Regions from separate parts of the Saccharobesus litoralis genome, predicted to be linked through region 2. Evidence: predicted binding sites of a transcription regulator. Region 2 holds the regulator's gene; the other holds the start of a gene.
The links. Region 2 encodes FNR, which switches genes on or off when oxygen is low (the NO sensors DNR and NnrR bind a similar motif). Its sites were predicted from a motif close to TTGATCTAGATCAA; they were not measured.

Region 1 (3,199 bases), 1.4 Mb from region 2:
TTAGAAAAGGTATTGTATAGTATGATTAAGGATGGTACTTACGAACGTATGTTTTTTGCCGATCCTGAAGTGAAAAATGCCCTTGAAAGAGCCAATGTGCAAAATCGCATAGTATTTGATTTGAAAAACCCTGAGCTATCACCACTTACCCCTTTAGATAAAAAAGAATTATGGTTTGATCCTGTTACTTATAAAGGTAATAACGGCGAGGATGAGTAATCTGTAAAAGGGCTTGCTATTATGCTAAACCCCAAAGTGAAGTAAAAAAGCTCACTTTGGGTATTATGAATTGCAACGTTAACAGAAGGTAATTGACTATAGTTAAAGCGAGAAGGCTATACACCGGTCAGGTGATTAGCAATATATTGCAGGCTGCGCTGCTCTAACCAGTATTCAACTTTTAACGGCGATTCACCGTTAACATAACCGACATGCCCACCAAATTCACTAAGCTCGTAAGTCACACGATGTGATAACTCTTTACTTGAAGGAATACAAGTTGCCGATAAAAACGGATCGTCCTTCGCGTGCAGTATTAATGTAGGACGTTGGATATAGCGTAAAAACTGTTTACCACTACACTTGTTGTAATAGTCTTGAGCGTTTTTGAAACCGTGCAACGGTGCGGTGACGGCATCATCAAAAGCTTCCAGTGTACGGATCTTGTCGAGTTGCTCGCGCTCTATTTGTACTAAATGGGATAAATCGCTGCGCAATATTTTACGGCTAAAAGTGGCTTTCATCATGTCTAACAAATATTTTTGATAAACCCATGAGAAGCCTTGGCGAATACGTTTGGCACTGGCGGCTAAATCTAACGGTGGGCAAATTGCCACACTGGCAGTAAACGCATTGTTAGGTGTTTCACCTAAAAATTTTACTAAGGCATTCGCACCTAGGCTGAAACCAATACAGGCTAAGCTTTGTTGCGGATATTGTTCCATTAACCATTGGCTAACAAAGGAAATATCTTGGGTTTCACCTGAATGATATAACCTGTGATTACGGTTAATTTCTTTGCTGCAGCCTCTAAAGTGCATGAGCACGCCGATCCAGCCTTTATCTCGAATGGCATTCATCATGCCTTTAGCATATGTGCTATCGATAGAACCTTCTAAGCCGTGTAACACCATTACTATAGGGCGAGAGTCGTCCTCAGTTGGTTTGCTCGTCCAAGCTAGGTCAATAAAGTCACCGTCGGGGAGTTCAAGCCGCTGTTCTTCCACGGGGCAATTTAACTTGTAACGGTCTACTTTCTGCCAAATGGTTTGTACATGACGGTTTCTAAGCCACCAAACGGGCTTAAACTGACTTTCTATGATCATGAATTGCTTATTCTTCTAAGAAAATGCGGATTGTTATCTTGCTTACAGTATTCCTATGTAGTTAGGACTTTGCAAGCGGTGAAGTGAAAAAAACTACATAGTCTTCTCGCTCGGGTCTTATGGTTCATTGTCGGCGCTTACTCGCCCCAATCACATAATAGAGCATATGCTCATGGGGTCTCGAAGCTTGACGGCTTTGCTTACATGGATGTAAGTACTTAGGTTTCGTCTGGAACTAGAAACCTGCCCCTAAAACCCGATCGCTTTGACTATCATTTAGCTGATGAATGGTGTTGCGGATGAAGTAAAAAAATGTAGCTAAGGATGTGGGGGGGGATCACATTTTCGTTTGCCTAAACAAAAGTCAACGTGTTTCCTTAGCTACATTTTACTCCAGTTTAAATGGTTGCTTAGATAGTTGTTTAGATGGCAGTTACTTGCTCTCAAGTTCACGCTCGGCATCATGTAGATGAGACATAAAGTACCAAACGTAATAGCTACATAAACCAATGACAATAGCGATACCTAGAATAGAACCCCAAACGACAGGATCTTTTAAAATTTCAGCCCAAACATTCATGATTGATTCTCCTCAGTTGTCTTGATTACACAATAGTTGAATAGGGGAGAAGATCCTTGATCTTAATCAAGTCTGATGGCGTGCTGATTCATAGCTAACCGCTATATTGATCTGGCGCAATTTTTTATTGATGCATTTTCTTGGTACAGCTTTATAGCCCAGCAGTTAGGCTGCTAGCGGTTACATTTTTTTACGATTTGGCCAATCTGAAGGTGGTACTATTTTTAAAGAGAAATTAGATAGAGTTAAAGCTATGCGGTGGCCGAGATTAACAATAAGTGGTTGGATATTATTAGGTTTGTGGCCCATTTTATGCGGTTCGGCACAGGCAACCGTGGTGATGTTTAAAACCAATATGGGTGATTTTGAAGTTAATTTATATGATGAGTCGGTACCAACCACAGTGAGTAATTTTTTAAGCTATGTGCAGCAAGGTCAATACGACAATACTATTATTCACCGCGCCATTCCTAATTTTATTATACAAGGGGGCGGCTTTTACCTAACAAGTGAAAATCAATTAACTGCCGTCTCACCTCATGCTGACATTGTTAATGAGCCTAAATTTTCAAATGTGCGTGGCACTATTGCTATGGCTAAACGAGCCGATGAAGCCAACAGTGCGAGTCATCAATGGTTTTTTAACATAGCAGATAATAGTGTTGTGTTAGATAGACAAAATGGTGGTTTAAGTGTTTTTGGTCAGGTTGATGCCCAAGGCTTGGCTATTTTAGATAAGATGGCGCAGGAAGCTATTTTTAACCTTGATGATAAGTATTTAACCAATACCCCGTTGCGTAACTACAGCGCCCAAGATGCGCAGGATGGGCAGACGATTACAACAACCAACTATATTGTTGTTGAAGCGGTTGTCGTGGTTAATAGTGAGTTAGCAACTTTGGATGGCCAGCAGCCTGTACGTAATGTGCTGCGTGAACAACAGCAGCAAACAACTCATAGTGGCGCTATTGCTTGGCTATTACTCTTGGTTACGCTATTTGCTGGCAGGCAGCGCTACATTTAGAGAAAGGTGATTGTGTATTAGTGTAAAGTACGCCATTGGCTTTGCAGCTGATTAAACGTGCTGGCGACTTGGTCGAAGTCACCTTGCTCGCAGCAAGCTTGTAGATGTTTATAAAGGCGAGTTAGGTTAGCCGCTAGTTTAGGACTTGCTTGGTGGTCTAATTTTTTATGTAATAAAAATAAAACCTTAGTGACTTTGTATGCGTCTTTTTGCTGGCACGCGTTAATGCCCACTTGATACATACGTACCAAGCGGCTAATCGGTGATTCA
Region 2 (3,199 bases):
ACAGCAAAAGCAAGCAGATCATATCTTTACTGGCGTGATTAAAAAAGGTGAGCAATTTGCTTTTAGTATGTGTAACCCGCCATTTCATAAATCCTTGGCTGAGGCATTTAAAGGCAATCAACGTAAAATTAAAAATTTGACAGGTAAAACGCCGGCCAAATCTCAGTTTAACTTCGGTGGTCAGCAAGCTGAATTATGGTGTAAAGGTGGCGAAATTGCGTTTGTCAGTCAAATGATTACTGAAAGCCAAGCTTACGCAGAGAATATTCAATGGTTTACCTGTTTAATTTCTAAAAAAGAAAATATCAAACCCTTACAAAAGCGCTTGCAGCAGGTTAAGGCAAAACAGGTACGCGTTATTGATATGGCGCAGGGCAATAAAGTGAGTCGCATCCTTGCATGGTGTTATACCTGACAATTAATGCAATCAAGTTAAGTATTGAGTTTAATTGGACAAACATAGCCTTCCGGCTTTAATGCCAGTACGTCACAGTTGATGGCATCTAACATATGTTCTGCGGTATTACCTATAATCGCAGCTGATAGTCCTGTACGGCCAATTGTCCCCAGAACAACAAGTTCGGCATCCATCTCGGTCGATAACTTGGGCACCACTTCTTCAGCTAATCCTTCTTCTACTACACAATGCTCTGGTTTAACTTGATATTGGTCAGCGTAGGTTTGCATAGCATCAAGATGGTGTTGTCGTATCGATTCGATATAACTCGATGGATCAAACTCAGGGATTTCAACCGCTAAGCTGACAGGCGTACCAGGGTAGCAATTGACGAGTATGGCATCTGAATGCAAAACGCGAGCGGCCGATTTGGCTTGTTCTATAATTTTTTTATTGAGTGACCTGTGTTCAGCTTCATCGCTACTAACATTGACCGCCGCTATTATTTTACTGTTTTCAGGCCAAGCATGTTCTTTAACTAACAACAGTGGGACTGGACATTTACGTAACAAGTGCCAGTCAGTAGGAGTGAAAATGACTGATTTTAGTACATCATGTTCGTGAGTCGCTTTAATAACCAGATCATAATTATCTTTTAAAACCGTCTCTAATATGGCTTGATAAGGTCGGTTATGCCACAACACTCTTGCATGTAGTTGGCTTGCTTGATCCGCTTTTTTATCTAAAATACCTTCTAGCCAATTACTGCGGTCATCGATAACAGCGCTTTGCATTAATTGGCGCTCTTCGCTAGACAACATAGTCGTCATTTCATATGAAAAGTCGAATATGGTCATTATGGCCGTGACACTTGCCCCTGTTTTGGAGGCCAACTCTATCGCTCGATTTAATGCTTTCTGTTCTGTTTGAGTTGGGTCAATGACGGCTAAAATTCGATTAAATTTTTCCATGGTAGGGATCCCGCTTTGTGAGTGCTTAACAATAATTTTAGTTCAATATTGGCAAAACAGCGGGAATTTAGTTGATACAGAGCAAACAGGCGTTTTGGTTAATCAACGTTAAGATATTGGTGGTCAGCGAAGGCTAAAAACAAAAAGCCAGGTCAAACCTGGCTTTTTATCAATTCAATTTGTTTTGCAAAATTAGCAGAGTATGTTGTTACGGCTGCCTGATAATTCATCTAAGCCTTTATGGTCGACAATACTGATAAATTTTCCGTTAACGCTAATTAAATTTTCTTTTTGATAGCGGCTGAGTAAGCGGCTGATAGTTTCGACAGTTAAACCTAAGAAGTTACCAATATCAGCGCGGGTCATGGTTAACCGGAATTCGTTTGGTGAAAATCCGCGTTGCTCAAATCGATAGGATAAGCTACTGATAAACGCTGCCAATTTTTGCTCGGCGGTTTTGCGGTTTAATAATAACACCAGCTCTTGATCTGAGGTGATTTCATTACTCATTAATTTCATCACTTGCTGGCGCAGTTGCGGCATATTAGCTGATAAGTTATCAAGTGTGTCAAACGGGATCTCACACACTAATGAGGTTTCTAATGAGACAGCAAAACTAGGGTGAATTTTATTATGGATGGCATCAAAGCCAATAATATCACCGGGTAAATGAAAGGCGGTTATTTGTTCATCACCTTGGCTCGAAATAGTATAAGATTTAAACGAGCCAGAACGCACGGCATACAAAGATTTGAATGGTTTACCGGCTTCAAATAGTTTTTCCGCTTTTTGGAATGGGCGCTTGCGATGAATGATTTCATCAAGCTTATCCATATCTGTTTTATTTAAAGACACGGGTAAACAAAGAGAGCTGATACTGCAGTTATTACAACTAACTGCACATGAAAATCCTGAATTTTCCATTGAGATAACCTTAGCGACCTTATTAATCGTACAGTCTACGACAATATCCTAAAGTTGCAATACCCCTACGAATATTGTGTATATTCCATAAGCGCATAAAGATAGTCCAGCCACTAACTTTACCTGATTATGTTTTAATAATTGCACAACCTGCTGAGACATAAAGGAGGTTGTTAGCATTGAAGGTAATGTACCAATTCCAAAGCAAAGCATGATTAATGCGCCTTGGTAAAGGCTAGTGCTGCTCATGGCCCATGCGACAGTTGAGTAGACTAATCCACAAGGCAGCCAACCCCAAAGCGCACCGGCCACAAAGCGTTGGCTAATGGATTTTTGCTTTAAGGTTTTAGCTGCATGGGGTTGAATTAGTTGCCAAAGCGGCGTGAATAGTTTTTCAAAGTAGTTAATGAGTAAACTAAGGCGAGCAACGTATAAGCCCATTAATATAATTAAGCTACCTGCTAGCACTTTGACCACAATTAGAGCGGGCTTAATCTCACTTAGCAAGGTTTGGCTAGCCAAACCTACCAATGCGCCAATTAACGTATAGGTGGTTATTCTGCCTAAATGATAAGCGGCGATGGCAACACAATTTTTATCATGGCCAATAGCTGCGCTGATCCCGCCACACATGGCAAGGCAATGTGATGATGCCAAAAAACCAATGGTAAATGCGCTGATGAGTTCAGTTAGCATACTGCTTATGACAAATCACTTTCTTGCTTGGACGATTTTTGGTGATCCGTTGGTGTTTGTTCTTTAACCGAGCCATCGACTACATCATTGGCGGTTGCGGGCTTATTTGGCTTATTTTCATCATCAAAAAGAATGTTATAGGCTTGTCTGTCTAGGTCATCAAATTGTTCGGATTTAACCGCCCAAAAAAACACACCTATAGCAATTAATA

Region 1: a site for FNR is predicted at 1,962-1,975, ahead of C2869_RS19335 (DUF3149 domain-containing protein). Genes of this name have one in related genera too.

What each region holds. Positions count from the first base shown of each region.
Region 1 covers NZ_CP026604.1:5,115,448-5,118,646, reverse strand. Annotated here, with positions in the region: gene C2869_RS19345 (substrate-binding periplasmic protein) at 1-219, shown strand, start outside; gene C2869_RS19340 (hydrolase) at 336-1,325, opposite strand; gene C2869_RS19335 (DUF3149 domain-containing protein) at 1,759-1,905, opposite strand; gene C2869_RS19330 (peptidylprolyl isomerase) at 2,159-2,929, shown strand; gene C2869_RS19325 (hypothetical protein) at 2,947-3,199, opposite strand, start outside.
Region 2 covers NZ_CP026604.1:3,678,354-3,681,552, forward strand. Annotated here, with positions in the region: gene rlmF (23S rRNA (adenine(1618)-N(6))-methyltransferase RlmF) at 1-415, shown strand, start outside; gene uspE (universal stress protein UspE) at 433-1,368, opposite strand; gene fnr (fumarate/nitrate reduction transcriptional regulator Fnr) at 1,561-2,292, opposite strand; gene C2869_RS13165 (sulfite exporter TauE/SafE family protein) at 2,341-2,988, opposite strand; gene ccoS (cbb3-type cytochrome oxidase assembly protein CcoS) at 2,994-3,199, opposite strand, start outside.